4 regions of the Halomonas sp. DP8Y7-3 genome follow, and region 4 is predicted to be linked to each of the others. Evidence: predicted binding sites of a transcription regulator. Region 4 holds the regulator's gene; each other region holds the start of a gene.
What was found. The regulator sigma-54, encoded in region 4, starts transcription at its own class of promoters, with help from an activator protein. The targets are predictions, from matches to a motif close to TGGCACNNNNNTTGCTNT.

Region 1: the regulator sigma-54 is predicted to act here: its motif matches at 1,507-1,524, upstream of KUV86_RS19115 (hydrogenase small subunit).
Region 2: the regulator sigma-54 is predicted to act here: its motif matches at 3,165-3,182, upstream of KUV86_RS18060 (urease accessory protein UreD).
Region 3: the regulator sigma-54 is predicted to act here: its motif matches at 5,815-5,832, upstream of KUV86_RS12805 (circularly permuted type 2 ATP-grasp protein).

Annotation. Positions count from the first base shown of each region.
Region 1 is NZ_JAHVIO010000019.1:335,046-342,752, reverse strand. Features, by position in the region: gene KUV86_RS19125 (M18 family aminopeptidase) at 1-979, shown strand, start outside; tRNA gene KUV86_RS19120 (tRNA-Met) at 1,219-1,295, opposite strand; gene KUV86_RS19115 (hydrogenase small subunit) at 1,656-2,753, shown strand; gene KUV86_RS19110 (nickel-dependent hydrogenase large subunit) at 2,753-4,567, shown strand; gene cybH (Ni/Fe-hydrogenase, b-type cytochrome subunit) at 4,581-5,387, shown strand; gene KUV86_RS19100 (HyaD/HybD family hydrogenase maturation endopeptidase) at 6,058-6,852, shown strand; gene KUV86_RS19095 (HypC/HybG/HupF family hydrogenase formation chaperone) at 6,908-7,237, shown strand; gene KUV86_RS19090 (hypothetical protein) at 7,391-7,707, shown strand, end outside.
Region 2 is NZ_JAHVIO010000019.1:80,438-88,144, reverse strand. Features, by position in the region: gene KUV86_RS18075 (efflux RND transporter permease subunit) at 1-233, opposite strand, end outside; gene KUV86_RS18070 (efflux RND transporter periplasmic adaptor subunit) at 226-1,452, opposite strand; gene KUV86_RS18065 (TolC family protein) at 1,449-2,810, opposite strand; gene KUV86_RS18060 (urease accessory protein UreD) at 3,248-4,183, shown strand; gene ureA (urease subunit gamma) at 4,241-4,543, shown strand; gene KUV86_RS18050 (urease subunit beta) at 4,634-4,972, shown strand; gene ureC (urease subunit alpha) at 4,969-6,672, shown strand; gene ureE (urease accessory protein UreE) at 6,807-7,412, shown strand; gene KUV86_RS18035 (urease accessory UreF family protein) at 7,421-7,707, shown strand, end outside.
Region 3 is NZ_JAHVIO010000010.1:29,451-37,157, reverse strand. Features, by position in the region: gene KUV86_RS12830 (glycosyltransferase family 2 protein) at 1-67, opposite strand, end outside; gene KUV86_RS12825 (GNAT family N-acetyltransferase) at 424-945, shown strand; gene KUV86_RS12820 (alpha/beta hydrolase) at 942-1,877, shown strand; gene KUV86_RS12815 (putative zinc-binding metallopeptidase) at 2,011-3,093, shown strand; gene KUV86_RS12810 (alpha-E domain-containing protein) at 3,235-4,221, opposite strand; gene KUV86_RS12805 (circularly permuted type 2 ATP-grasp protein) at 4,226-5,683, opposite strand; gene KUV86_RS12800 (transglutaminase domain-containing protein) at 6,408-7,349, shown strand; gene KUV86_RS12795 (phosphatidylglycerophosphatase A) at 7,494-7,707, shown strand, end outside.
Region 4 is NZ_JAHVIO010000014.1:328,936-336,642, forward strand. Features, by position in the region: gene KUV86_RS16010 (KpsF/GutQ family sugar-phosphate isomerase) at 1-835, shown strand, start outside; gene KUV86_RS16015 (KdsC family phosphatase) at 920-1,486, shown strand; gene lptC (LPS export ABC transporter periplasmic protein LptC) at 1,483-2,058, shown strand; gene lptA (lipopolysaccharide transport periplasmic protein LptA) at 2,103-2,633, shown strand; gene lptB (LPS export ABC transporter ATP-binding protein) at 2,633-3,358, shown strand; gene KUV86_RS16035 (RNA polymerase factor sigma-54) at 3,553-4,965, shown strand; gene hpf (ribosome hibernation-promoting factor, HPF/YfiA family) at 5,146-5,454, shown strand; gene ptsN (PTS IIA-like nitrogen regulatory protein PtsN) at 5,461-5,943, shown strand; gene rapZ (RNase adapter RapZ) at 6,175-7,056, shown strand; gene KUV86_RS16055 (HPr family phosphocarrier protein) at 7,059-7,328, shown strand; gene KUV86_RS16060 (hypothetical protein) at 7,392-7,707, shown strand, end outside.

The sequences.
Region 1 (7,707 bases), on a different contig from region 4:
CTATGGCGGCGCGCTGCTGTCGCCCTGGTTTGACCGGGATCTGGGCCTGGCAGGCCGCATTCACGTTAGATTGCCGAATGGCCAGGTGAAGGGCGTGCTGATCAACGTCGAGCAGGCGATTGCGATCATTCCCAGCCTGGCGATTCATCTGGATCGTGAAGCCAACGACGGGCGTGCGATGAATGCCCAGACCCAGATGGCCCCGGTCGTCATGCAGGCCGATGAGGACGCGACTCTGGAGAGCCTGTTGCAGGCATGGCTGGAGCAGCAGCACGGACTCGGCGATGCCAAGGTGCTGGACTTCGAACTGGGCTTCTACGACCTGCAGCCGCCGTCACTGGTAGGGCTGCGCCAGGAGCTGATCGCCAGTGCCCGGCTGGACAACCTGCTGTCCTGCTTCATGGGGCTTGAGGCCATGCTGGATGCCGATGGCGACCAGGGCATGGTGCTGGTGGCCAATGACCACGAGGAAGTCGGCAGTGCCAGTGCCTGCGGTGCCCAGGGCCCGTTCCTGGCGGACGTGCTGAAGCGCGTGAATGGGCAGGTCGGTGAGGGGACGGAAGAAGGCTACATTCGCCTGATTCAATCGTCGCGCATGATCTCCTGTGATAATGCCCACGCCCTGCATCCGAACTTCAAGGACAAGCATGACGCGCAGCACGGCCCAAGTCTCAATGGCGGGCCAGTGATCAAGACCAATGCCAATCAGCGCTATGCCACCAACAGTGCCACGGCCGCCATGTTCCGTGATCTGTGCGAGCAGGCGGACGTGCCGGTGCAGACCTTTATCACCCGGGCCGACATGGGCTGCGGCAGCACCATCGGGCCGATTACCGCGACTGAGCTTGGGGTGCCTACGCTGGATGTTGGCGTTCCGCAGTGGGCCATGCACTCGATTCGCGAGACCGCAGGCAGCCAGGATGTCGAGCATCTGACTCGCGTGCTGACGGCGTTTTTCAACCAGCCGACACTGGTCTGACCCTCGAGGAACCCAACGAGATAGGGGCGCTGGGCGGGCATGTGACAGCTGGCATCAGCCATCCCGCATCAGCGCCCTGCAGGATGCAGAGAGACGGCACGCCCTAGACAGTCGCGCCGTCATCCTTGTTTCCAGGCCTGTCGGCCCCTGAAGCTTGGGGGAAAGGTCAGGGTCCCTCGGCCTATCTCGTCACAACGAAAAAGCCCGTCGATCAGGGATCGACGGGCTTTTTCTGTATCTGGTGGCTACGCCCTGACTCGAACAGGGGACCCCATCATTATGAGTGATGTGCTCTAACCAACTGAGCTACGTAGCCTTTCAATGGCGCTGCATTCTACTTGGCTGACCTGGAATGTCAAGCAGGAAGGCGGCGGTGTGGCCGATTAGCGGCGCTGGCAAGTTGCTTGCCGCCCTGTGCTGATGTGCCGGCTGGGCCGAGAACCTGGCGCACAGCGACCGGTCGCCGGGTTACCGCCGGCAACGTGAAAATACTGCTACCTGTCTGAAAGATATAACGAAAACGTCGTTGGCATATGTATTGCTTTTCTCTTGTGGACCGTGAGCGTCGGCGCTAGCCATGGAGCTGTCCTGATCCCGCGCGATGGATACGTCATCGCCAGCAGGATGCCAAACGCCGATTGAAGATCGATTGACGACCACGACAGGGGAGTCGTTGATGATGGAACCCATCGAGACCTTTTACGACGTGATGCGCCGACAGGGAGTCACGCGTCGCTCGTTCCTCAAGTTTTGCTCTCTGACCGCAGCAGCGCTGGGCCTGGGGCCCGCCTATACGGCCAAGATTGCCCACGCCATGGAAACCAAGCCCCGCACACCGGTGGTGTGGGTCCATGGCCTGGAATGCACATGTTGCTCAGAGTCCTTTATCCGGTCGGCTCACCCATTGGTGAAGGACGTGGTGCTGTCCATGATCTCGCTGGACTACGACGACACCTTGATGGCCGCAGCAGGGCATCAGGCTGAGGCGGCGCTTGCCGACACCATCGAACGCTACAAAGGCAACTACATCCTGGCGGTAGAGGGGAATCCACCGCTCAACGAAGACGGCATGTTCTGCATCGTGGGAGGCCGCCCGTTCGTGGACCAGCTGCGGGAGGCTGCGGCCCATGCCAAGGCTGTCATCTCGTGGGGCTCCTGCGCCAGTCACGGGTGTGTTCAGGCCGCCAGGCCCAACCCTACCCGGGCCACTCCAGTGCATAAGGTCATCACCGACAAGCCGATCATCAAGGTGCCGGGCTGTCCCCCCATCGCTGAGGTCATGACCGGCGTCATCACCTACATGCTGACCTTCGATCGCCTGCCCGAGCTGGATCGTACTGGGCGTCCGAAGATGTTCTATTCCCAGCGAATCCATGACAAATGCTATCGGCGTCCGCACTTCGATGCTGGCCAATTTGTCGAGGCCTTCGATGACGAGGGGGCGAGGCGCGGCTATTGCCTTTATAAGGTCGGCTGCAAGGGCCCGACCACCTACAACGCCTGTTCCACCGTGCGCTGGAATGAAGGCGTGAGTTTTCCCATCCAGGCAGGTCATGGCTGTATCGGCTGCTCGGAGGATGGCTTTTGGGATAAAGGGTCCTGGTACGCCCGCCTGCAGGACGTTCACCAATTCGGTATCGAGGCCAATGCCGACCAGATCGGTGGTGCCGTGGCGACCGGTGTGGGCAGCGCGGTCGCCATTCATGCCGCGGTCACCGCATTGAAACGGGCGCAGGTCAAGCGCCAGTCATCCGTCAGCAAGGAGGAGGTCTGATGACACAGACGCGCACACCCAACGGGTTCGATCTGGATAGAAGCGGCCGCCGCATCGTGGTGGATCCCGTCACGCGCATCGAGGGGCACATGCGCTGCGAGGTCAATGTGGATGACAACAACATCATTCGCAATGCGGTCTCCACGGGCACCATGTGGCGTGGGCTTGAGGTCATTTTGAAGGGCCGTGACCCCCGGGATGCCTGGGCCTTTGTCGAGCGCATCTGCGGCGTCTGCACAGGATGTCATGCGCTGGCATCGGTGAGAGCGGTGGAAAATGCCCTGGATATACGCATCCCACGCAATGCTCACCTGATTCGGGAAATGATGGCAAAGGTGCTGCAGTGGCACGATCACGTGGTCCACTTCTATCACCTGCATGCGCTCGACTGGGTCAATCCCGTCAATGCGCTGCGCGCCGATCCCAGGGCCACATCTCGTCTGCAGCAACTGACCGGCCCCAACCATCCGCTGTCATCCCCTGGCTACTTTCGGGATGTGCAGAATCGTCTGAAGACCTTTATCGAGTCTGGCCAGCTGGGCCTGTTCAAGAACGGCTACTGGGACAACCCGGCGTACAAGCTGTCACCGGAGGCGGATCTCATGGCCACCGCCCACTATCTGGAGGCACTCGATCTACAGAAGGAGATCGTCAAGGTCCATACGGTGTTCGGCGGCAAGAACCCGCATCCCAACTACATGGTGGGTGGGGTGCCTTGCGCCATCAATATCGACGGTGACCTGGCTGCCGGGGCTCCGCTCAATATGGAGCGACTCAATTTCGTTCGGACTCGTATGGAAGAGGCCTTTGCGTTCTCCCAGAACGTCTACCTGCCGGATGTGATCGCCATTGCCAGCTTCTACAAGGACTGGCTCCATGGCGGCGGTCTCGCTGGCAGCAATGTGATGGATTACGGCGACTACTCCAAGGTCAACTACGACAAGTCCACCGATCAATTGAAGGGCGGTGCCATCGTCGGTGGTAACTGGGACGAGGTGCACGAGGTCGACCCCACCGATCCAGAGCAGATCCAGGAGTTCGTGGCCCATTCATGGTATCGCTACGCCGACGAGTCAAAGGGGCTTCACCCGTGGGACGGCGAGACGGAACACCACTACGAGCTGGGCCAGGCAACCGTAGGCACCCGTACCCACATCCGGGAATTGGATGAGTCGGCCAAGTATTCCTGGATAAAGTCGCCGCGCTGGCGCGGGCACGCCATGGAGGTGGGGCCACTGGCCCGCTATATCCTCAATTACGCCCAGGGCAACGAGTTCGTCATCGACCAGGTCGACAGCTCCCTGGCGGCCTTCAATCAGCTTGCCGGTACCCGCCTTACGCCACGCCAGGCACTGCCTTCGACGATAGGGCGCACCCTGGCGCGGGCGCTTGAGGCGCATTACTGCGCCTCCATGATGCTCGATGACTGGCACGAACTGGTGGCCAATATTCGAGCAGGTGACCTCGCCACGGCCAACATCGAGAAGTGGGACCCGGCCTCCTGGCCCAGTGAAGCTCGTGGGGTGGGTATCGTGGCGGCTCCCAGGGGCATGAACGGCCACTGGATTCGCATCAAGGACGGCAAGATCGAGAACTATCAGTGCATCGTGCCCACCACCTGGAACGGCAGCCCGAGGGATGCCGAAGGCAATATCGGAGCCTTCGAGGCCTCGTTGCTGGGGACTCCGATGGAAAGGCCGGACGAACCGGTGGAAATCCTGCGCACCCTGCACTCCTTTGATCCTTGCCTGGCGTGCTCCACCCATGTGATGAGCGAGGACGGAGAAGAGCTGTCCCGCGTAACCGTGCGATAGCGGGGGAGGAATCATGTCTCAGCAATCCAAGACGCCGGATGTTGCGCAGACGTCTGCGGCTTCTGTTGACCCAGAAGTGTCGGGCCAGCCGGGCGCATCACGCGAAGGGGGCGCCGGTACTGAGGCCGGCGCGCTACCTGACTCCGTCAGGCAGACCTCGGTCTACGTGTACGAAGCTCCGTTACGGCTATGGCACTGGACCAATGCCCTGGCGATTCTCGTGCTGATCGTCACCGGCTATTTCATCGGCAAGCCGCTGCCGACGGTCTCCGGGGAGGCCAGCGATCACTTCGTGATGGGCTACATCCGTTTCGCGCATTTCACCGCGGGATACGTACTGACCATTGGCTTCTTGTTCCGCTTCTACTGGTCATTGGTGGGTAACCATCATGCCAAGCAGCTGTTCAGACTGCCGCTGCATCGAGGCGAATGGTGGCGTGAAGTCTGGTTCGAGCTGCGCTGGTACCTTTTCCTTGAAAAGCGTCCGCGCAAGTACGTGGGGCACAATCCCCTGGCGCAGCTGGCAATGTTCCTTTTTATCACCCTGGGAACATTGTTCATGATCGTCACGGGGATGGCGCTGTACGCTGAGGGGGCTCTCAGGGGGAGCTGGCAGGACAGCTTGTTCGGCTGGGTCATTCCGCTGGTAGGGCAGAGCCTGGATGTTCACACCCTGCACCGGCTTGGCATGTGGGTCATGGTGGTGTTTATCATCATTCACGTATACGTCGCCATACGCGAAGACATCATGTCGAGACAGAGCATTGTCTCGACGATGATCTCGGGGGAACGTACCTTCAAGGACGATGAACCCTTCTGATGCACTGATTCAGGAGGTCCCGAAGATTTAGAGAGTTCAAACGATTCGGAAGATCCAGAAGGTCTAGAAGAAGAGACCTTGTCATACACACGCTAGCGGGCTACTTACCAACCCGCTAGCGATCCTTGTCAGTTGATGACTCCTCTAGATATCAGGAAAAGGAGCCAGCTTTTCCGTCATATGCAGAAATAAGTGGCCGTTGATATATCTCGCCTTAGCCTGTTTAGAAAGCCCTGTCTCGAAAGCCTCTGTCTCGAAAGCTCCTTCTCGATATCCCCTGTCGCGAAATCTTATCTCTCGTGAAATCTTATCTCTCGTTAACGAGCGACTGGGTACCTCCTGGCTTATCTTGATACACCTTATCGAGACGCATCTCACCTATGTGTGCCGTGCCGGCGATGAAGTCGCCTGTTGATGGAAGAAAATGGACAGAGTGATTACCCCTTTTCCTTTAAATTGTGCTGGATCAATAGAGACATTTTTTCTTGATTACAGCCCGAGCTATTCTGCGACACTGAATTCTTGTTTGGCGAAGCGTTAGTGTTCGCTCAGTAATTCACTGTTTTTACATGCCTATATGTCGATACCGAGCATTTTTATGTTGTCTGCTGTTTACCGGTATCAGCGGCTGATATGACAGGAACTTAGCGCCTTTGAAGGTGGGAGCCGAATGCCTTTAACCATGGATAACAATGACAGCCAAGCATCGTCGATATTGGTGTTGGGAATCGGCAATGTGCTCTGGGCCGATGAGGGATTTGGCGTTCGGGCGGTTGAAGCCCTCCATCAACGTTTTGATGTGCCCCCTCAGGTAACGGTGCTGGATGGAGGCACCCAGGGTCTTTATCTGCTGCCCTACATCCAGGCATGCAGCGAGCTTCTGGTCATTGATGCCATCGACTACGGGCTTCCTCCCGCGACGATCCATGTCGTGCGTGACGATGAGGTTCCGAGCTTTATGGGAGCCAAGAAGATGTCACTGCATCAGACGGGCTTTCAGGAGGTGCTGGCGGCGGCTCAGTTGCTGGGCTGGCAACCTCGACACCTCACGCTGATCGGCGTGCAGCCGCAGGTCATTGATGACTACGGCGGCTCGCTGCGCCCCGAGGTAGCCGCCCGTATCGATGAGGTGATCCAGCTGGCCGTGGCTGAGCTTGGCGCCTGGAAGGTGACGCTGCGTCCCCGTGAGGCGATCGCGGACCTGGGCGGACTGGCCGCACCAGCCCTGGCACTGGATCACTACGAAGGACAGCGCCCGTCGTCGCGAGACGCTTGTCGCCTTGGCGACGCGCGATTTCTTGTCCAGGCAAGCCAGACCGAGACCCTGACCGATACCGACAACGAGACCGACCCCAGGCGCGTGGCGGAGCGGCAACATCATCAGCCCTCTGCGTCCCGTTCTCCGATTCAAGGGCCTGACTGTCTGGACACTACTGGCTGCCCCAGTGAGGGAGGTTCGCCATGAGGATGGGGCTGGCCACAACCGCCGATAGGCTCTCACCGCACGATAGGTGGCAGCCATGTGTGTAGGCATCCCGATGCAGGTGGTGGACGTATCCGGTTCGCTCGCCCTGTGCTGCCGAGCAGCGGGAAGCGCGGCTGAACAGGTGGATATCGCGCTGATCGGTGACGTGGAGATAGGCGATTGGCTGCTGGTGTTTCTGGGTGCAGCTCGGCGTGTGCTCGACCCGGAGGAAGCGCAGCTGATACGCAGCGCCTTGGACGCCGTGGCGCTAGTCGCCAAGGGAGGCGCCATGGAAGCAGGCTACTTCGCGGACCTGGAGGCAGAAGCCCCCAGGCTACCGCCGCACCTCGAGGCCGCCCGTAGGGCCGGAAGGACCAGCGGCTGAGACAAGCTGGAGCGTTGCGGCCGCTCGGGGAAAAGCTCGGGGAAAAGCTCGGGGAAAAGTCGGGATGTGGGAGGACATTGGTGTGAAAAAGGATGTGAGAAAAGGTGCGAGAAAGGATGTGAGAAAAGATGCGAGAGTCGTTGGGAGAGAGCGATGACGGGACCCTTGGGGCGCTTGATCAATGAACGGGGCTATCCCTGCCTGGCCGGGGCTGAATTGCAGGCATTCATGGCAGAGGAGGGGTTGCACGTACTGCTGTTGAGTGGCGATCCAGAGACCAATCTCGAAACCCAGGACGTGGCTGCCATTCTCCCAGAGCTGGTGAGTGCCTTTGCCGGCAAGTTTATGCCCGCGGTTGTCCAGCGACAGGACGAGGACATGATAAGAGAGCGCTTCCAGGTCTGGCCAGTGCCTTCTCTGGTTTTCGTTGAGCAAGGTCAGCTAAAGGGCGTGGTGTCGCGGGTTCGTGA
Region 2 (7,707 bases), on a different contig from region 4:
AGCGCATCCTCGATCTTGATCGCGAGTCCTTCTTCTGACTGCCTTGCCGAGCCACTGTCGTAGCTGACCGAGATGCTTAGGCTGTCGGGTTCTGTGCTCGGGAAGGCCTCCTTCTGGAGGGTGCCAAGGGCGCTGACGCCCAGCGCGATCACCAGCAACATCAAGAGATTGGCAGCGACCGGGTTGCGGGCAAACCAGGCGATCACGCCTTGGCGATGGCTCGTGTCAGACATCCTGACGGGCCTCCACGGTGGTCACCAGCATGCCCTGGACGTAGCTGCTCAGGGGTTGCACGACCACCCGGGTCGGCTGATCAGCGATCGCCTCGGGCGGTCTTACGTATATCGTGGCACCGTCGCTGAAGACGGCCTCGGTCGAGACGCTGGCCAGAGCGTCATCGTCGGTGACGTACCAGAGCTGTCCGGACTGGCCGAGGGCGGTGGCGGGGAGATGCCACAACCCATCGAGCGTACGTCCGCTGAGGCTCGCCTCGAGGAAAGTGCCGGGCAGCAGGGCGGGGGTCTGGTCGAACGGGGCCTGAACCGCGATCACCAGAGAGCGCTGGCGGCTGGTGGCGTCCAGGTGGTGATGCGCCCGGATGACCTGGCCGGTCCATTGCTCTCCGCTCTCGATATCGGTCAGCGTGACGGGCCAGTCACCCGCGGCAAGCGTGGCCGAGTCCGGTAGTTGCGCCCATTCCGCGGCGGACAGACTCACGGTGATCTCGATGCGGTCGGTGCTGACCAGGGTGGCGATCTCGGTGCCAGACTGCACGAAACTGCCCGGGGCGATGTGGCGATCGGTGATCAGGGCATCGAAGGGGGCGGTGATGCGGGTCTGGTCGAGGTCCTGGCGAGCGGCGGCCAGCGACGCCTTGGCCTCATCGACCGCCGCCTGCGCGGCGGCGAGCTGGGGGGCGCGAAGTACCAGCGGCGAGTCAGGCTCGCCCGTGAGCCCCGACGAGCGCCACTCGATTCTGGACTGTTCTCCCTGGCGTTGTTCCTCCAGCAGGCTCACCTCGGCAGTGGCCAGCGTCGATTGGGCGACGGCCAGGGCCTCCTGGTAACCACTGTCCTCCAGGGTGGCCAGCAATTCGCCTTTTCCGATACGAAGACCTCCCTCGAAGTTGTCGGCAATGCCGTCGACGCGCCCGGACACCTCGGCGCTCAGAGTCAGCTCGAAATGCGCACTGGCTTCTCCGTAGGCGTTGATGTGGGCAGCGTGGGCCGCGGTCTCTGCAGTGACCACCGTCACCTCGGTGCGCTGGGGGGCCTGCTGGTGGTCTTGCTGACCTGCCTGCACCTGGCCTGAATCGACTTCCGGCTGGCCACCAGGCCTGGGTGGCGAGTGCTGGCCTCGTGCCTGACCTGGCGTGACGACATGAACCACCACCGCCGCCAGTACCGCGAGGGCCAGACTCAGGGGCAGCGCTTTTCTCCAGCGACGTGTCATGGGTTTACTCCCAGTCCGAGTGCCAGGCCTAGATCGATACGATTGGCCAGGCGCTGATAGTTGAGGTCATCGAGTTGCGCCTCGAGGTCGTAGGTCTGCTGTTGCACCGAGAGCAGGTCGAGGATGTCGACCAGCCCCGAGCGGTAGCTCGACTGGTACTGGGCCAGGGTAGATTGCTGGCGATCCAGGGCATTGGCGATGTGCTGCTGTTGCAGGGCGAGCGAGCGCTCGAGCCCGAGGGCATCTTCCACCTCGCCAACCGCCTCGAGCAGGGTCTCGCGGTACGCCTGGTAGGCCTGCGCGGTCTCCAGTTCGGCTTCGTCGGCGGCTGCGCGAAGCTCGCCTCCCTGGAACAGCGGAGCCGTCAGTTGACCCAGCAGCGACCACACCGGATCGGTCAGCAGCGCCTGGGATGGCGAGTCGGCCACGTCCTCGATGGCGGCCTGCAGGCTGATGCTTGGCAGCAGGTCCTTGTAGGCGGCGTGGGTGCGATAGTCGGCCGCCTGAACGGCGTGGTAGGCCGCGATCAGGTCAGGTCGGCGACGCAGCGACTGACTTGGCAGCTCTGCCAGCGGTGTCAGTACCGCGGGATAGTCGTCGGCCACCGCCTCGCCGCTATCGGGAATCTCGCCCAGCAGGGTCTGCAGTGCACGCTGCTGCTGCGCCAGGCTCTCTTGATACTCCACCAGGCTGGCACGGGCACTGGCCGTGGAGCTTCGCGCGCTGTCCAGGTCCTCGAGGTTGCCGAGCCCGCTGCGATAGCGCTCAAGGATCAGGGACTCGTTGCTTTCAAGGGTGGACAGGCGCTGCTGCTGGATGGTGATGGCATGACGCTGCGCGATCAGCGCAAGCCAGCTGGTCATCACGTCGGCCGCCAAGGTGTCCCGGGCGGCCTGATACAGGGCCGCCTGTTGTGCGACGTCCTGATCGGCGGCGGCGGTGCGATCGGCAATCTTCTGCCACAGATCGGCTTCCCAACTGACCGTGACTGAGCCGCTGTAGGTGCTGGCACTGTCTTCGCTGTCACTGGCGCTGAAGCCGGCTTCGACCTCGGGCAGGCGGTCAGCACCGGTCTGGCGCAGCTGTGTCTGGCGGATACGCAGCGTCAACAGGGTCTGTTGCAGGCCGGGGTTGGCCTGCAGCGCCTTTTCAACGAGCTGATCGAGCGCATCGGACGCGATCAGGTCGTTGAGTGAGCCGACATCGCTACCGCCGACAGCTGCCGACCAGTCCGGTACCTGGGCGATCAAGGCGTTGGTCTTGTCAGGGTAGGAGGTTGGCTCGTCGATCATGGAGCAGCCAGCCAGCGTCAACAGCAGGACGCCCGCCAGTAAGCCAGGGAAAGGGGCCCGAACCATGAGAATGGGTCTCCTGGGTTCTCAAAGGCGCGCAGCATAGCCAAGCGGGGGGTTAAGGCAGGGTTAACGGCAGTAGCAAGCGGCGTGACAGGAAGGCGATGGAAGGACGGTGAAGGGGAGATAGAAGAAGGGCGGCAGGAAGGGCGGGGGAGGTCTCAGGCAGACAAGTGACCACGCTGCACAGTCCTGGCGACGAGGTCCACAGCAATAGCGACATGCGCACCAAAATGATGCTGGATGCGATTGGCGGTGCACCGAGTTGGTGCCTTAGATAGCTAAGGGGGCTTCGTGGCGCACTTTCGGTGCACTATATATCGTTGATAATAAAGTAAAAAACAGGATTTAAAGGTGAGGTGGTACGACCATTGCACCGTCATCGGGCAGTATTGTGTGGCGTGGCCAGACGGCGTCACCACGAACCATCGTCCGGGAGAGCCATGAGCGCGCAGACAATACAGGATGTGACCGATCGGCACGGCCATCGCTTTGACGCGGGACGGCGCTGGGAGGCGAGGCTGTCACTGGGCTTTCGCCATGATGGTGCAGCGACTCGATTGCACCGAGTGGACCACCGTGGCCCCTTGAGGGTGCAGCGGCCCTTTTACCCCGAAGGACGCGACGGCACCTGCCACGTCTACCTGTTGCATCCACCGGGCGGGCTGGTCAGCGGTGATGCGCTGGACATTCAAGCACGGGTGGCAAGGGGTGCCAGCGCACTACTCACGACCCCTGCCGCTAACAAGCTGTATCGGGCGGACAGCAACGAGGTGAGCTGGTCCCAGCGCACCCGGCTGGTGGTCGAGCCCGGCGCCAGCCTCGAGTGGTTGCCTCAGGAAACCATTGCCTTCGATGGCTCTCGTGGGCGCCAATCTACCGAGATCGAGTTGCACGGGGACGCGCGCTGCCTGGGTTGGGAGGTGCTCGCCCTGGGCCGGCCTGCCAGTGACCTGCCGTTTGCCAGCGGCTACCTGGAACAGAGCTTCAGGTTAGCCCGAGATGGCCAGCCGCTGTGGATCGAGCGTCAGCCGCTTGATCCGCTTCACCGCCGCTTCAGCGGCGCCTGGGGCCAGCGTGGCTGCAGCGTTCAGGCCACCCTTTGGGCCGTAGGCTTGGACGATGGCGCGGCAGCGGTGGAGGTGCTGCGTGAACAGCTGGCGGGCCGACGGGGACGCACCGACGATGTCGTCGATCTGTCTTCACCCTCGATGATGCAACAGCCATGGGCGGTCACTCTGCGTGACGGTGTATTGCTGCTGCGCTATCTCGGGCACTCGCGGCATGAAGCTTGGACGCTGTGTGAGGCTGCCTGGAAACTGCTAAGACCGATGTTGCTGGAGCGCACGGCCTGTCCGCCGCGCATCTGGTTCACCTGACTCCACGCCGACCGTCGTCTAGCGAGCGTCGTGTCGTCTGACCTTGAGGAAGTAACGATGGAGCTGACACCGAGAGACAAGGACAAGCTGCTGCTGTTTACCGCGGGGTTAGTAGCAGAACGGCGAAGGGCCAAGGGCCTGAAGCTCAACTATCCCGAGGCGGTCGCGTTGATCAGCTGCGAGATCATGGAGGGGGCCCGTGAGGGTCGCAGCGTCGCCGAGATGATGAGCTACGGCAAACAGATCCTGGGCCGTGACGATGTCATGGAGGGCGTTGCCGACATGGTCGACGAAGTTCAGGTCGAAGCCACCTTTCCTGACGGCACGAAGCTGGTGACCGTCCATCATCCGATTACCTGAACGGATGCCTGCTCAGTGTCGTCTGCCGCAGCGGCTTGCAGCAGCGACATGGGAGTAGACCGTTGCCAACGGACCATCAGAGGGCGAGGCATGATACCCGGAGAATACCAACTCAAGGACGGCGAGATCGCACTGTGTGAAGGGCGCGAGCGGGTGACCATCGAGGTGGCCAACCGTGGCGACCGGCCGATCCAGGTCGGCTCGCACTACCATTTCGCCGAGACCAATCCCGCGCTCTTGTTTGACCGCGTCAAGGCGCGTGGCTTCAGGCTGGATGTTGCTGCCGGCAGCGCCGTGCGTTTCGAGCCGGGCCAGACCCGTGAGGTCACCCTGGTCAGCTTTGCTGGCACTCGTCACATCTATGGCTTTCGTGGCGAGGTCATGGGGCCTTTGGGTACTGCATCGGATGTTCAGGGAGACCCGTCATGAAGATCAGTCGTCAAGCCTACGCCGACATCTACGGGCCCACCGTGGGCGACCGGGTGCGCCTGGGGGATACCGAGCTGTGGATCGAGGTCGAGCAGGATGCGACCCACTACGGTGATGAGGTCAAGTTCGGCGGTGGCAAGGTGATCCGTGATGGCATGGGGCAAAGCCAGCGTGTCGATGACGCGGTGATGGATACGGTGATCACCAACGCGCTGATTCTCGACTGGTGGGGCATCGTCAAGGCCGACGTCGGGCTGCAGGCGGGCAGAATCGCTGCCATCGGCAAGGCCGGTAATCCGGATACCCAACCGGATGTCACCATCGTCATCGGGCCGGGGACAGAGGTCATCGCAGGGGAAGGCAAGATCCTTACGGCGGGTGCCATCGATGCCCACGTGCATTTCATTTGTCCTCAATTGGTGGATGAGGCCCTGGCCAGCGGCATCACCACCATGCTGGGAGGCGGCACCGGGCCTGCAACCGGCTCCAATGCCACCACCTGCACGCCTGGCGCCTGGCACATTCATCACATGCTCAAGGCCTGCGACAGCCTGCCGATGAACATCGGCCTACTGGGCAAGGGCAACGCCAGCCTGCCCGAGGCGCTTGAAGCTCAGATCGAGGCAGGCGCCATGGGGCTCAAGCTGCACGAAGACTGGGGGACCACGCCTGCGTCCATCGACACCTGTCTAAGCGTTGCCGAGCGCTATGACGTGCAGATCGCGATCCACACCGACACCCTCAACGAGTCGGGGTTTGTCGAGGATACGCTGGCCGCCTTCAAGGAACGGGGCATCCACACCTATCACACCGAGGGAGCGGGTGGCGGGCACGCGCCGGATATCATCACCGCCTGCTCGAAAGAGTACGTGCTGCCATCCTCGACCAATCCCACCAGGCCCTACACGGTGAATACCGTCGATGAGCACCTGGACATGTTGATGGTGTGCCACCATCTAGACCCGAATATTCCCGAAGACGTGGCCTTTGCTGATTCGCGTATTCGTCGGGAGACCATCGCCGCCGAAGACATCCTGCAGGACATGGGGGTGATCTCGATGATCGCCTCTGACTCCCAGGCCATGGGGCGTGTGGGCGAGGTGGTGTGCCGTACCTGGCAGACCGCCCACAAGATGAAGGTCCAGCGCGGGTTGCTGCCCGAGGATGAGGCGTGCGGTGCGGACAATCTTCGCGCTCGGCGCTACATCGCCAAATACACCATCAATCCGGCGATCACCCATGGTATGGCCGAAGAAATCGGGTCGGTCGAGGTGGGCAAGCTGGCGGATCTGGTGCTCTGGGATCCGGCGTTCTTCGGGGTCAAGCCTGCTCTGGTTCTCAAGGGCGGAATGATCGCCATGGCGCCCATGGGGGACCCCAACGCTTCGATTCCGACGCCACAGCCGGTGCACTATCGGCCGATGTTCGGTGCGCTGGGGCAAGCGGCTGCGGCGACGCGGGTGAGCTTTGTGTCCCAGGCAGCGCTGGACTCAGGACTCAAGGAGTCACTGGGTTTGGCCAGCCGGCTGGTGGCATGTCGCAACGTGCGCGGCATCCGCAAGCGCGACATGAAACTGAATGATCGCTGCCCCGACCTCAAGGTTGACGCCCAGACCTATGAGGTGACCTGTGATGGCGAGCTTTTGACCTGCGAGCCGCTGGACGTACTGCCCCTTGCACAGCGCTACCACCTGTTCTAGGGCGTGTCAGAAAAGTGCCTGCGCTCGTCGACTTTTCGCACAAACCCTAGGGCTGCCCGTGGGGTGAGGTGGTGGAAATAGGGAGAACCGCAAGTCGCGGCCGCACTACATTTTAGGAGATATCGATGAGCACGTTGCTGTCATTGACACAGCGTCTTGGCCCGCTGGCGGAGGACCAAGCCGAAGACACGCTGACCCTGGCCTATGACGATCGTATCAAGGGACGCCTGAGGGTCACCTTGGATAGCGGGCGCGGAGCTGGGCTGTTCCTGGAGCGCGGACCGGTGCTGCGCCATGGTGACGGACTGTCCAGCGACGATGGCGTGTGCGTGAGGGTAGTGGCGGCCCCAGAACCGGTAGTGAGTGCCTGGATTCTGCCTGGACCGCAATCGGACCTGGCCCTGGCGCGACTGTGCTATCACCTGGGAAACCGGCATGTGACGCTGGGCATCGGGTGCGGCGTTTTCCAGGGGCAGGAGTGCCGCTACGTGCGGATTGCCCCCGATCATGTGCTGGAAGAGCTCGCCGAGCGGCTGGGCGCCATCCTCGAGCGACACCAGGCCCCCTTCGATCCGGAGCCGGGCGCCTACACCATGGGCGGACATTCCCATGGGCACTCGCACGGGCACTCGCACCAGCATTCCCATGGGCATTCGCACGGGCACTCGCACGATCACTCCCATGCGAACTCGCAGGCGCCTTCCGGCCAGTCTCAGGACCCGTCCAGGGAGCCGGTCTGATGTCCGCAATGGCGACGGCTTCCTCACCGGACCTTGCGCTAGGCGACTTGGCGCTGCTGGGCCTGTTGCAGCTCGTCAGCCCAGCCTTGCCGATTGGGGCCTTCGCCTGGTCCCAGGGGCTGGAAAGCGCGTTTGAGCTGGGTTGGGTCACCGACGAGTCCAGCCTGGGTGACTGGTTGGAGGGGGTGCTGGAGGATGGCCTGGCGATGTGTGAACTGCCGGTTCTGATGCGCCAGATGACGGCCTGGCAGGCAGGCGATGCGTCCCTCGTTGCAGAGTGGGACCGCTGGCTCGC
Region 3 (7,707 bases), on a different contig from region 4:
GCAGGCCGGGCAGATTGGCCGACTCATTGTGGGCGGGGATCAGTACCGACAAGGTAACGGGCGCCATCTTGGCCTCTCCATCAGCAAGTGCAGGAGGGACAGCATGGACCGCCAACCTTAAGCGGGCCTTAATTCACCGCAACATAAGATTACATAACGCGCATATATCTATGCTTCGTCGATCGACGTCATTGACCGGGAACGCCGCCCTTCAAAACGACGACGTTATGGCACATAACCTGGCGAAAAAAAGGTCGTCATGCCAGTGGACGTCTCCTGCCACGATGCCCTGACACGCTTGACTCGATTGCCCACTCGCACCAACAGAGGTGTCCGTCTCGCCGGACAGTGGCCAGCCCTGTAGACTGCGGTCCATGCCCCTGTGGCTGGCCCAGCCAGGCGTCAGCGTTCTCGAGGATCCTTATGTTTCAGTTCAAGCAAGATGATCTGACTCACCCCGACATGGTGGCCATGATTCGCGCCCACCGCCGAGACCTGAAGCGCCTGGCGCCAGACTCTCCTCCGGAGAGCCGGCACGCACTTAGCCTGGACGAATTGAAGGGCGATGACGTCACCCTGTGGGGGCTGTGGGAGCAGGATCGACTTGTCGGCTGCGTGGCGCTGAAGGCCATTGGCCACGATCATGGCGAGATCAAGTCAATGCGCACCGCTGCGGACCAGCTGAGACGCGGTGTCGCCACGCGGATGCTTGAGCACCTGATAGCGGCTGCTTGTGAGCGCGGCTACCGACGCTTGAGCCTTGAGACGGGCTCCCAGCCTGGGTTTGCCCCGGCCCGGCGCTTCTATGCACAGCATGGCTTCGTCACCTGCGCGCCCTTCGCCGACTATGTCGTCGATCCTAACAGCGTCTACATGACCCTGGAGCTCGCTCCCCACCACCCCGGGATACCGGGCCACGCGGTGAGAGACAAGGCCACGCCATGAGCGATAGTAACAGACACCCAGAGCCCATTCGCCAGGTGGAATTTCCTAGCCAAGGCACCCGTTGCCACGGCTGGTGGCTACCATCGGCGTCAGCGACCCCGGACAGCGGTGCCCTGGTGGTCATGGCCCATGGCCTTGGCGGCACCGTCGAGGGCGGCTTGATGCCCTACGCCATGGCGCTCCAGCAGGCGGGCCACAGCGTGCTCGCCTTCGACTATCGCCATTTCGGACGCTCCGCTGGGGAGCCGCGCCAGCTGCTCGGCATCCGCCGTCAGCAGCAGGACTACCTGGCTGCCATCGATCATGCCCGCAGCCTCGAACCGCTCCGTCCGCTGGTGCTATGGGGGACGTCATTTTCCTCCGCCCACGTCATCCAGCTGGCGGCACGGCGTCGGGATATCGCCGCCGTCATCGCCATGAATCCTATGCTGGACGGCCAGGCCTCATCACTGGTGAAGCTGAAGGACGAAGGGATCGGGACCTTCCTGCGCATGACCGGCGCGGGCCTTGCCGACTTTATACGCGGCAGCCTCGGGCGGTCCCCGCACTATATCCCGCTGGCAGATGAGCCGGGCACGCTGGCCGCACTCACCGCACCCGATGCGCTGGAAGGCATTCAGCGCTTCGCCGGTGACGACTTCGACAACCGCATTGCCCCGCGTGCGCTGCTGGCGCTGGGACTCTATCGGCCCGTCAAGATCGCCCACCGGCTGTCCTGTACGCTGCTGCTGCAACTTTGCCTCCGCGATAGCGTGACGCCGATTGCCCCCGGCTACCGACTGGCCGACAGCCTCAAGGGCCGGGTCACCCTCAAGACCTATGACACCGGCCACTTCGCGATCTACGAGGCCCCCTGGCAACCCCGCCTCGCCGAGGACCAGGCAAACTTCCTGGCGCATTTATGCCAAGGGCCGTCTCAACGCTTCGGCTGATGCCGGTGAGCGAGCCAGCCTGGCGCAGCGGGGCAGGTCTGCCCATCCGTTGAGCACACTCAAAACAGCGCTGACCACTAGGCTGGCTATACTAGCGGCAACTGATGTATTGCCGTTGATCGAGGACGCCTCAATGCGCCACTACCCCTGTCACCGCTGCGACAATCGGCTGTTCTTCGATAACACCCAATGCCTGGTCTGCGCGACGGAGGTGGGTTGGTGTCCGGGATGCAATGCCCTGGTCGCCATGGAACGGCAAGCTGACGGGCGCTACCGCTGTGTCGACGACGGCTGTGGCACCCTGCTGGTCAAGTGTCATAACTATGCGGTGGAAGGGGTGTGCAATCGCATGCTCACAGCCCAGGAGGCCGATCAGGGGATAACCCTGTGTGACTGCTGCCGCCACAACCGGGCCATTCCGGACCTGTCCATCGAAGGCCATCGCGAGCGCTGGGCCAAGCTCGAGAGTGCCAAGCGACGCCTGTTCTATACCCTTGATCTGCTGGGGCTTCCCCATGAGGTCAGCCCAGACAAGGCAGACCCGCCATTATCCTTTTCGTTCCTGGCGGACGAAGTACCGGTGGAGGGAGGATGGCACAGCAGCGAAGAAGGCATGCCGGTGTTTACCGGGCACGCCGGCGGTCACATCACCATCAACGTCAAGGAGGCCGATGATGTCGAACGCGAACGCCTGCGCACCGACTTCAATGAGGCTCATCGGACGCTGATCGGGCATTTCCGACACGAGATCGGTCACTACTATTGGGAGCTGTTAATCAAGGGGAGAGACGAAGACGCCTGCATCGCCGTCTTTGGTGACCATCGCCACCCCAGCTACAGCGACGCCCTCGAGCGCCACTACCAGCAGGGCCCATCTGCAGACTGGCGAGAGCACCATCTGTCCGCCTACGCCACCATGCACCCCTGGGAGGATTTCGCCGAGACCTTCGGCTTCTACCTCGACATGGTGGCGATCCTCGATACCGCCGGACACTTCGGCATCACCCCCACCGGCTTTGACGAGGACCTGGACGCCATGCTCTATACCTTTGGTCGCTTGAGCCTGGGCTTCAATGAAATGAACCGCGAGATGGGGCTGCTCGACCTGGTCCCGGAAGTGATTACGCCGACCATTGCCGCCAAGCTGCGCTACGTCCACGAGATGGTGCTGTCTGCCCGCCATGCAGACGCCGCGTCACAGCAAACGCTTGCCTGACCCCTGTGCCGTCAGCGAGCAACAGCAGGCATGGAAGGTCATACGGGTGATGGCGGACGTCAACGACTCGACCGCTCAAGATTCCGCCATGGCGCCGACAGCGGGTCGGCGCATGGCGTAGCTACCGTTCGCGACGTCCCGCTATTCCTCGTTGGCCACCGTCGCCAGCGCCACTTCTTCCAGGTCATCCAGCGTCGGAAAGTACGTGCGGGCAATGGCGGCATGCAGCTCTGCAACGCCCTGCTGCAGGGTGTCGATGAACTCGTGCAGCGCCTCGGGAGAACGAACCAGCGCCAGCACGTCGGCCTCGGCCACATCGGCGTGAACCAGCGTCGCGGTGGCCAATGCCCTGTCATGCCGCGGCAGCGAGCGCAGCGCACGCATGCTGTCCTTCAGACTGCGCGACACCGAGCGTGGAAACTTGCCGTCCTGCACCAGAAAACGCAGTACGTCAGTGGCTCTTACTCGACAACGCACGTGCTGGCGATACATCTGGTAGGCGGTCAGTGACTTCAGCACACTCATCCACTGCAAGTGCTCGAAGGGCCGAATCTCATCACTGTCTCGCTGCAGCAGGTTGGCCGAACGCACATCAATGATGCGGGTGATCATGTCGGCACGCTCCAGCTGGCGCCCCAACATCATGAAGGTCCGTGGACCGCCGTAGCTCAGGGTCCCTTCGATAAGGCCAATCAGCGTCTGGCAGCCACGAATCACCAGTTTGAGAAAGACCTCGCGACGGCCAGGTCCCAACCCGGCATCAGCCTGGGCGCTGGCATTCATGTAGAGCTGGTTGATCTCTTCCCAGACTTCCCGGGGCACCACGTCCCGGGTAGTCCTCAGGTTTTCCCGGGCCTGAGCCAGGGCGGACAGAATCGACCCGGAGTAGCGCCGGTCAGCACACAGAAATTGGATGACGTTGCGATCATTGGGCTCATCGTAAAGGGTGGCAAAAAGCTCCCCGCCTCCGGTGATATCGACCATCGCCGCCCAGCCCAGCGGCTGCCGATAGGGCATGTCGAGCATCAGGTGGCTGGAGACATTGATCAGACGCGCGGTGTCCTCGGCCCGTTCGATATAGCGGGCCATCCAGTACAGGTTCTCGGCGACTCTTGAAAGCATCAGCATGGTCTCAGTCCTCCCCCGTCTCGACGATCCAGGTGTCCTTGCTGCCCCCGCCCTGGGACGAGTTGACCACCAGCGACCCCTTTACCAGCGCAACACGGGTCAAGCCGCCGGTGGTGACATAGGCACCATCCTGGCCAGACAGGATGAAGGGCCGAAGATCGACGTGGCGAGGCTCAGGCCGACCGTCGAACAGGGTCGGCGTGGTCGACAGGTTGAGCATGGGCTGGGCCATGTAGTTGCGCGGATCCTGCTGGATCAACTTGGCGAAGGCGTCGCGTTCCGCCTGGGAGGCCTGAGGCCCCATCAGCATGCCGTAGCCGCCTGACTCGTTGGCCGGCTTTACCACCAGTTCATGCAGGTGCTCCAGCACGTAGCGCCGATCCTCCTCAAGCATGCAGAGGTAGCTCGGTACGTTCGGCAGCAAGGCATCCTGGTCCAGGTAGTACTTGATCAGCTGCGGCACGAAGGCATAAACGACCTTGTCATCGGCCACCCCGGCCCCGGGGGCATTGGCCAGTGCCACCTTGCCGCTGCGCCAGGCCCGCATCAGTCCCGGCACCCCCAATACAGAGTCGGCACGGAAGGCCTCCGGGTCGAGGAAGGCATCATCGATACGCCGATAGATGACGTCTACCCGGGTCAGCCCCTGTACCGTGCGCATGTAGACCACATCGTCATCATCGACGACAAGGTCAGAGCCCTGGACCAGCTGCACCCCCATCTGCTGCGCCAGATAGGCATGCTCGTAGTAGGCAGAGTTGTAGATCCCCGGCGTCAGCACCACCACTTGCGGGTCGTCCCAGGGACGAGGCGACATGCCGGCCAGCATGTCGTAAAGCTGGGGCACATAATCGTCCACGGGAAGAATCTTGCCCGAGGCAAACAGCTCCGGCAGCACGCGCTTGGTCACGTTGCGGTTCTCGAGCATGTACGAGACGCCGGAGGGGATTCGCAGGTTATCTTCCAGCACGTAGATCGTGCCGTCCCCACCGCGCACCAGGTCGGACCCACAAATGTGTGCCCAGACGCCGTGGGGCGGGTCGATACCGACGCACTGGGGACGAAAGTTGACCGACTGCGCCAGCACATCGGCGGGCAAGACCCCATCCTTGATGACCTTCTGGTCATGGTAGAGGTCGTCGATAAACAGGTTGAGCGCCTCGACGCGCTGCTTCAGGCCGGCTTCGGTACGCCGCCATTCATCTGCAGGAATGATCCTGGGTACGATATCGAAGGGCCAGGCCCGATCGATCATGCTGCCTTCCGAATACACCGTGAAGGTGATGCCCATGGTTCTGATGGCAATCTCTGCCGCCGTCTTGCGCTCAGCCAGCTCATCCGGCGCAAATCCCTCCAGCACGTCGCACAGCATCTTGGCCGCGTCCCGCGGCATCCCGGGCATGGCCACCAGTTCATCGTAGAACCCAGCGCAGTTGTACTGCTGCCAATCCACATGGCTCATCGGCACACCCTCTTGTTATCAACAGCGGTCTACCCTGCTATGCCTTCGTCCACCGGGGCATCCTGCACCGGATCGTGATGCACCAGACTGGCGTACATCCCATCGACATATCGGGGTCCCCTACCTGCTGTATAGCAAGGTCTGTACCAGAACACAGAAAATCTGCCGTATCGGACACAGGTAAGTTAGCCGCCGGGACAATCGGCACCGCAACGGACACATGGCGACGCATGTGTCACGCCCCTGGCAGGCTGCTGGCTCGTCCTCGGGGCACTTCTGCCGACGCGCGCACCAGGACAGTGCGTCACGACGGGCTGACGCCGGCCTCTCCAACCTCAACAGGATGTGGATGCTTTGTCGCCGCCAAAGGGGTGTGGATGGTTTGGCCACGAGAGTTTGGTCTGGAGAGCTTGGTCAGGAAAGCGAGCCAAGCTCATGGACCCACCTGCGGATACTTGCCAGGGGTCCTGAGGGATGAGGTTCTGAGGGTATAAGGTTACAGTGCAGCTCAACGGGCATACGGCGGACTTGAGCCGATGCCCAGCCTGGGGTACATCTTGATCACAGCGCCACGGGTGCTGTATCCCTTCGTCATCAGGAGACACATCGCACTCATCATGTCCTCGTATGCCGGGACCGCAGGACGGTCCATCCTTGGCCATGACGTGCCTGCCAGCCGGCGCTGCGTCATGCGCGTATCAGGCCCTCGCTCGGGCACTGCAAGATGAACTATTACCTGCGCCATACCACCCGCTATCGCTATAGCGAGATCGTGACGCTCAGCGAGAATGAAGCCTGTCTGTCCCCTCGCGTGCTGGGCTGGCAACAGGTGGCCTTCGCGCGCCTGTCCACATCGCCCCTGACTCCGCTGCACCAGCAACGCTGCGATGCCTTTGGCAACCGTATCAACCTGTTTGCCATCGACACGCCGCACCAGGTGCTGGAAGTGACCCTGGAAGCGCGGATCACCACCTCCCCACGGCCCCAGCCCCCTGCCAATGCCATGTCCTGGGAAACCTGCCGCGACCTATTGGCAACACCTGGCACCACGAGCTACTGGGAAGCTCAGCCATTTCTCGAAAACTCGGCCTATATCGAGCGTCGTCCACTGCTGGCGGCGTGGGTGGAGGCCTGCTTTCCCCCTGGCGGCGACCTGGTGGAATGTGTGGATGCCCTTAATCGCCGTATCTATGACGAGTTCTACTACGACAGTCAGTTCAGCAACCTGGAAACCACGCCGTCGCAGGTACTGGTAGAGCGTCGCGGGGTCTGCCAGGATTTTGCCCATCTTGCGATCGCCGCCTTGCGCTCCATCGGCCTGGCCGCTCGTTACGTCAGCGGCTACCTGGAGACCAGTCCGCCTCCTGGGCAGCCCCGCTTGCTAGGGGCAGACGCCTCACACGCCTGGTTCGCGGTGCTGATACCGGGGTGGGGCTGGCTGGACCTCGACCCCACCAACGGTGTGCGCGTTGGCGAGCGTCACTTGCTGCTGGGTTGGGGCCGAGACTATGACGACGTAGCGCCGATCAAGGGCGTCGTGACCGGTGGCGGCCGGCAACAGCTTGAGGTCGAAGTCGATGTCCTGCCCATTGCCAGTGACCCGGACGCCAGCGCCGAGGGTCATGGAGACAACAGCGACAGCATGGACGAGCCGCTGGCCAGCTGAAACGGCACGGCCCGAGCCGCTAGCACTTGGAGCCTGAGCGTTACACCACACTGGGATGTTCGCATTGCGTTCCTGCTCGCCAATCGCCACTATCGGCGTCTTGGCGCCTGACGATTCCCTGGGGCGCACTGCTGGAGAGGTGTCATGCAGGACCTGCTGATCTGGATCGCCACAGGCTTCGGGCTAGGCCACTCGCCCTGGGCCCCCGGAACCGTCGGAACCTTGATCGGCATTCCCGTGGCCTGGTACTTGCTGCGGCTGCCGCCGGCACGACGGCTTGCGATCGCGCTGCTGCTGATCCTGACCGCCGTTCCCATCTGCCACTTTGCCTCGCTGTGGCTGGGAGGCGGCGATCTCT
Region 4 (7,707 bases):
GGTGGTGACAGGCATGGGCAAATCCGGCCACATCGGCGGCAAGATTGCCGCCACTCTGGCCAGCACCGGCACCCCGGCGTTCTTTGTTCATCCCGGTGAAGCCAGCCATGGCGACCTTGGCATGATCACCCCAGGTGACGTGGTCCTGGCGCTGTCCAATTCCGGCGAGACTGCCGAAGTTACCGCCTTGCTGCCTCTATTGAAGCGTATGGGCATTCCGCTGATCAGCATGACCGGCAGGCCCGGGTCGACCCTGGCGCGCCACGCCGAGGCCCATCTGGATGCCGGCGTCGAACGCGAGGCCTGCCCGCTCGACCTCGCCCCCACGTCCTCTACCACGGCCGCGCTTGCCCTGGGTGACGCCCTGGCCGTCGCACTGCTTGAATCCCGCGGCTTTACCGCGGAAGACTTCGCGCTGTCCCACCCCGGTGGCAGCCTGGGCAAACGCCTGCTGCTGACGGTGGCAGACCTGATGCATACCGGCGACAGACTTCCCGTCGTGGCGACTGGCTCACCGCTCAGAGATGCTCTGCTCGAGATCACTCGCCAGGGCCTCGGTTTCACCTGCGTAGTGGCCGATGACGGTACCCTGGCGGGCGTCTATACCGATGGCGACCTGCGCCGAACCCTTGACCGCCACCAGGATTTCAGCACCCTGAGCGTGGACGATGTCATGACCAGTCCCGGACGGCGCATCCGTCCCGACACCCTGGCGGCGGAAGCCGTCAAGCTGATGGAAGACAGTCGCATCACCGCTCTGGCGGTGGTGGATGACCAGCAGCGCCCGGTTGGCGCGCTACACATGCATGACCTGCTGGCAGCAGGTGTCATTTGACGCCTGGCCTGACGGCACTCCGGGCGCTACCGCCGGGCAGCTGCCGTCACACCTTCTGCCCACTCAACATCAAGGATCGCCATGATGGCCCACGACCCACTTGCCTCACTCTCCCCTGACCTGGTGCAACGACTTGGCCGCGTGAAGCTGCTGGCGCTGGATGTGGACGGCGTGCTGACCGATGGGCAGCTTATCTTTCATGCCGACGGTACGGAACTGAAGGCCTTCAACACCCTTGATGGCCACGGTATCAAACTGGCCAGGCGCGCGGGAATCGACGTCGCTCTGATCACCGGGCGTAGCTCACCCATGGTCTCCCAGCGCGCCAAGGCGCTGGGCATCCAGCACGTCCAGCAAGGTGTCGAACGCAAGCTGCCGGCGCTGGAATCGCTGTGCGCCGAGCTGTCGCTGTCACTGGAAGAGGTGGCCTATTGCGGAGACGACCTGCCCGACCTGCCGTGCATTGACCGCTGTGGCGTGGGCATCAGCGTGCCAGGCGCCCCGTTCTACATTCGCGAACGCGCCCGCTGGGTCACCGAGCGCGGCGGCGGTCATGGCGCAGTGCGCGACATCACGGATACCTTGCTGGCTGCCCAGGGCCGCCTCGACGGCGTGGTGGACAGCTATCTGAAGGACGGACCCCTGATATGACATGGCGCTCACTGCGGCCCGGCTTCCGTTTCTGGCTGGTCATCCTGCTGCTCGTGCTGGGCGGCGGTCTGGCCCTGCTCGACCCGCGGGACGGCACTGTGCCTGACCTGATCACCGACGATCAGGCCGGCGAGCCGGACTACTACCTGATCGATGCCACCCTGACGCGCTTCGACACCGAGGGTGCGCCCCATCAGCGCATCACGACCCCGCGTCTGGTGCACACCCCGCTGGATGACATCACCCGCGTCGACCAACCTGACATGGAGCTTGTCGATGACAGCGGCCGCCTGTGGATCGCCACTGCCACCGACGGCGAACTTGGCCCGGACGGCAACCCTCTGACACTGACCGGAGATGCCCACCTCGAGGCCCCTGCCGAGCGCTGGCAGCTGGATACCGAGGTGCTGGTCTATGACAGCGATTCAGGCCACGCCTGGAGTGAGACGCCTGCGGTATTGCGTCAGCCCCCCCAGGAAATGCGAGGCGAGCGCTTCGATGCCTGGATCCATGACAATACCGCCCGTCTGACCGACAATGTCACCGGCTATCATCCGCCAGAGCCTCAATAAGCCAGAGCCGCTCTCAGCCCGAGCTCTAACAAGGAGTCACTTCCATGATGCGTTCCCGTCCCGCGCTACTGCTCGCCCTGGCCCTGGGCCTGACGAGCGTCGCCACCAGCACCGTCACCCTGGCGCTGGAAAGCGACCGCAGCGCCCCCATTCAGGTAGAGGCCGACCAGCTGGACCTGGATGACCGCGCAGGCACAGCGGTGTATACCGGCGATGTGCGTATTCAACAGGGCAGCATGCTCCTGACCGGTGAGCGTGTGGAAATTCAGCGCAACGACCAGGGTCAGCTGTCCCGCGCCACGGCGACTGGCTCCCGCGCCTACCTGGAGCAGCAGCCTTCGCCGGAAGAGCCGGTGGTCAAGGGCTGGGGCAAGAAGGTGGTCTACCATGTTGCCGAGCGCCGCATGGAACTCATCGACCAGGCGGAATTGCACAAGGCCAATGACACCTTCGACGGCGCCTACCTGGAGTACTTTCTGGATCGCCGCGTTGTCCAGGCTCGCTCCAGCGCACAGGGTGTCGACGGCCAGCAGCGCATTCGCATGACCCTCGAGCCGGAAAGCCAAGGAAACTGATGAAGACTCTCCACGCTCGCCATCTGGCCAAGAGCTACAAGAAGCGCCGCGTCGTCCAGGACATCAGCCTGTCCATCGAACAGGGCAGCATTGTGGGCCTGCTGGGCCCCAACGGCGCAGGCAAGACCACCTCCTTCTACATGATCGTCGGACTGGTCAGGGCGGATGCTGGCACCATCAGCATCGACGATGACGACCTGAGCCGCGCGGCCATGCACCAGCGGGCACTGGCGGGTATTGGCTACCTGCCCCAGGAAGCCTCCATCTTCCGCAAGCTGTCCGTAGCCGACAACATCATGGCGATCCTCGAGACCCGCAAGGACCTCGACCGGGAAGGTCGCCAGGCGCGCCTTGAGCAACTGCTCGAAGACTTCCATGTCAGCCACATTCGCGACAACCCGGGCATGAGCCTGTCCGGCGGGGAAAGACGCCGGGTCGAGATCGCCCGAGCCCTGGCCACAGAACCCGCCTTCATTCTGCTCGACGAACCCTTTGCCGGGGTGGATCCGATCTCCGTCGGCGAGATCAAGTCGATCATTCGCCAGCTCAAGGCTCGTGACATCGGCGTCTTGATCACCGACCACAACGTGCGCGAGACGCTGGACATCTGTGACCGCGCCTACATTGTCGGCGACGGCCAGATCATCGCCGAAGGCAGTGCCGAGTCGATCCTTGCCAACCAGCGCGTCAAGGAAGTCTATCTCGGCGAAAACTTTCGCCTTTAACCACTATATTAGCGCTGCCGGGCCGCTATGTAGGCAGGGTCTTCATGGCGCCCGCTCGACCTTGCACTGACGCGCATGCGGGGCACAGCAAGCCCTGCGCGCCACCCCCTGCCCACAAGTTGGCAAGAAGCTTGCATGGTACCTGACCCGCCGTTAGGGTAAGGCTTTTCAGCTCCACGAACGGAAGTCACATCATGGCCCTCAAGGCGTCACTGCAGCTGAAGATCGGCACCCAGCTGACCATGACCCCTCAGCTGCAACAGGCTATTGGCCTGCTCCAGCTTTCCACGCTGGACCTGCGCCAGGAAGTCCAGCAGGCGCTCGAGGCCAACCCGATGCTCGAGCTGGAGGATGAATTCGGCGAGCTGCAGGTCAAGGACAGCAAGGACGACGACTGGGCCGACGAGATCCCCTCCGAGCTAACGGTCGACAGCGACTGGTCCGATACCTATCAGGACCTTGGCACCGCCCCGGCCGGCAGCGCCGAGGCGCCAGACTTCGAGCGCCAGGCCAGCGGGCAATCCCTGCATGGCCACCTTAGCTGGCAGCTGGCCCTGCTGGACCTCAATGATAATGACAGGCGCATCGCAGAGTGCCTGATTGACGCGGTCAACGGCGATGGCTACCTGGTGGGACACCTTGACGATATCGCCCAGGGCCTGGCCGATGACGACGCTGCTGCCCCGCCCCTGCAGGACGTGGCGTCGGTGCTGGCCAGGCTGCAGCAATTCGAACCTACCGGTGTATTTGCCCGAGATTTGCGCGAATGCCTGCAGCTGCAACTGGACAGCCTGCCCCGTGACACCCCCCTTCTGCCCCAGGCGGGAAGACTGGTACGCCAGTTTCTCGAGGCACTGGCCAGCGGTGATCGTCGTCTGCTGAAGCGCCGCCTGAGCCTGACCGAAGAGCAGCTGGATGATGTCATCGAACTGATCCGTGGCCTCGACCCTAGGCCTGGCAGCCAGTACGGCGACAGCGACAACGACTATGTCATTCCCGATCTGGTGGTCCGCCACACCGAAGAAGGCTGGCGCGTCGAGCTGAACCCTGAGGCGATGCCACGCCTGCGCATTCAACCCGACTATGCGGCCTTGATCCGACGGGCCGACAAGAGCCAGGACAACCAGTTTCTGAAGGACCATCTGCAGGAGGCGCGCTGGCTGATCAAGAGCCTGGCAAGCCGCAACGACACCCTGTTGAGGGTCGGACGCGAAATCATGGAGCGGCAGCTCGACTTCCTCGAGCAGGGTGAAGCCGCCATGAAACCACTGGTGTTGGCAGACATTGCGGCCAAGGTCGAGATGCACGAATCGACCATCTCCCGGGTGACGACCCAGAAATTCGTGCATACGCCACGGGGAGTGTTCGAGCTCAAGTATTTCTTTTCCAGCCAGGTGGGTCAGGATGGGGATGCCCATTCCAGCACTGCCATACGCGCCATGATCAAGTCGCTGATCCAGCAGGAGCCGCCTCGCAAACCGCTGTCTGACAGCAAATTGGTGGAGCTGCTCGCCGAAGACGGTGTCAACGTCGCCCGACGCACCGTCGCCAAGTATCGAGAAGCGATGAATATTCCCTCTTCAAGCGAGCGCAAGCGCCTGCGCTGAGCCCGGTCAGATGGCTCGAGACAGGCGGCGAGCAGAGCGCGTAGCGCAGTTACATGAAAAGCGCAAGCGCTTGAAATATCGCACGACATCTGCGTCTTAATGCGTAGAAGCAGGGGGGTTTGCAGGATCGGAAAAAGGGTTACAATCGAGCAACCACCCGCAAGAGCAAGGAGCCTTGTCATGCAAGTCAACATTACCGGCCACCACGTCGAATTGACCGATCCCCTGCGTGACTACGTACAAGAGAAGCTCGCCCGTGTGGAGCGCCACTACGACAACATCACCAATGTGCAGGTCACCCTCTCGGTGGAGAAGGAGCGCCAACAGGCTGCCTGTACGCTTCACGCTGCCGGTGCAGACCTGCATGCAGAAGCCCAGGACGGCGACATGTACGCCGCCATCGACGCCCTTGCCGACAAGCTGGACCGCCAGCTCGTCAAGCACAAGGAAAAATCCCAAGCCCGCGCCCAAGGCGCCGGAATTCGCTGACCTCTCATGACATTGGATGCCATTCTCCCCCCCGAGCGCACGCTATTTGACGTCCCGGGGGGCAGCAAGAAGAGGGTGCTGGAATTTTTCAGCACCTTCATTGCGCAGAACACACCAAGCCTGGATAGCCAGGAAGTCTTCAGTCGCCTGATCGGCCGCGAACGTCTGGGTAGCACCGGCATCGGCAATGGCGTGGCCATTCCGCATGCTCGCAACCCTCACTGCAAGGCCCCTATCTCTGGCTTTCTCAAGCTGGCAGAGCCGATTGATTTCGACGCCATCGACGGCGAACCGGTGGACCTGGTCTTTGTCTTGCTGGTGCCTGAAGAAGCGGATGATGCTCACCTAGCCTTGCTGGGCCAGGTGGCCGGGGTCATGAATGACGCCGATACCCGACATCGTCTGCGCCACGCGACGTCCCAGCGCGAGCTGCACGAGCGCTTGCAGGAAGCGATTCGCCAGCAAGCCCCCGGCGACGCCACGAGCTGACGGCACGCAGCGAAAGCGCCTTGATCCTATGTCTTGATGGCGCACGCCTTGCCTGGCGCCTTGAAGAATGGCGCCTCGCTGATGGGGATCTCGCTGATTAACCTCTAGCTGATTGCCATTTAGCTGATTACCATCTAGCCAGATAGCACGCTCTGATCGAGCGTGATCTGGCCGTCACCGCGCGGTTGACACCAACTGCCCTCTTATCGCCCCCTGCCAAGGAGACAGGACATGCAGCTCGTGATCATCAGTGGTCGCTCTGGCTCGGGAAAGTCCGTGGCGCTTCAGGCTCTCGAAGACCTGGGCTTCTATGCCATCGACAACTTGCCAGCGACGCTGCTGGGGTCACTGGTCGAAGAGCTGGAGAATGGACATTCACAGCGCATTGCCGTCAGTGTCGATGCGCGCAATCTGCCCGAGGCGCTGGAGCGTTTTCCCGCGCAGCTGACGGCGCTGAAGCAAGGTCCCATCGACTGCCAGGTCGTCTATCTCACCAGCGACGCGCGGATTCTGCTGGAACGCTACTCCCATACTCGACGCCGTCACCCGCTGACCCGCAATACCGACATGACCCTGGCCGAGGCCATCGAGTCCGAGCAGAAGGCGTTGTCTGGCATTCGCGACCTGGCAGATCTGATCATCGACAGCTCCCGCCTGTCCGTACACGAGCTGCGTTCACGCATCGCCGAGCAGGTGGCCGATCATCGCAGCGGCCAGCTGAGCCTGACCATCGAGTCCTTTGGCTTCAAGCGTGGCGTGCCCCCCGACGCCGATATCGTGTTCGATGCACGCTGCCTGCCTAACCCCTACTGGGAGCCATCGCTGCGGGATGCCAACGGCTGCGATCAAAGCGTGATCGCCTTCCTTGAGCACTATCAAGACGTCGCCGACATGAAGCGCGACATCCTGACCTGGGTGCGCAACTGGCTGCCACGCTATCAGGCCAGCCAGCGCAGTTATCTGACGGTGGCCGTGGGCTGCACCGGGGGGCAGCATCGCTCGGTCTATCTGGCCGAGAGCATCGCCGCGGCGCTGGTCGACGACCACCCGAGAATACGCCTGCGCCACCGCGAGCTTGGCCAGCAACGTCGTCTGGACAGCGGGGCACAATGAGCGTGGCCAGACGCGAGCTGACCCTTACCAATCGCCGCGGGCTGCACGCTCGGGCGGCCACTCGCCTGGTCACCTGCTGTCAGGCGTTCGACGCCTCCGTGACCGTGCACCACGGTCAGCGCTGTGGGGATGCCGCCAACATCATGTCCCTGCTGATGCTGGCGGCCCCCTGCGGCACCGTGCTGACCCTGGAAGCAGAAGGTCCCGACGCCGATGCGGTGCTCGACGCCCTTGAGGCCTTGTTCGTCGCACGCTTCGACGAAGACGCCTGAGGCCCTCGGCCACTGCGCTGACCCTGCCCTACCCTTCGATTTCGCCTCGCTTCAAAGGACATCATGCAGCTTATCCAGACTGGCAAGTACACCGAGGTCCACTACGACCCGGATCAGGATGCCTTTATCAAGACCTTCACACCCAAGGCGAGCGATCGCTGGCGCTACCGCCTGGGCATTCGCCGCTACCCGGGACACAACTTTCGCTACGTAGCCCGTCGCCTGGAGCGCCTGGGAATCGACACGCCCACCATTCTTGACGCTCAGCGCTACCGTCTGGTCACCGCCAACGTCCATGGTGTGGCGCTGAAACAGCTAGTACTCGATGATCCCGCCTTGCAGGAGCGCTACCTGGACATCCTGGAAGCGCTGTATCGTG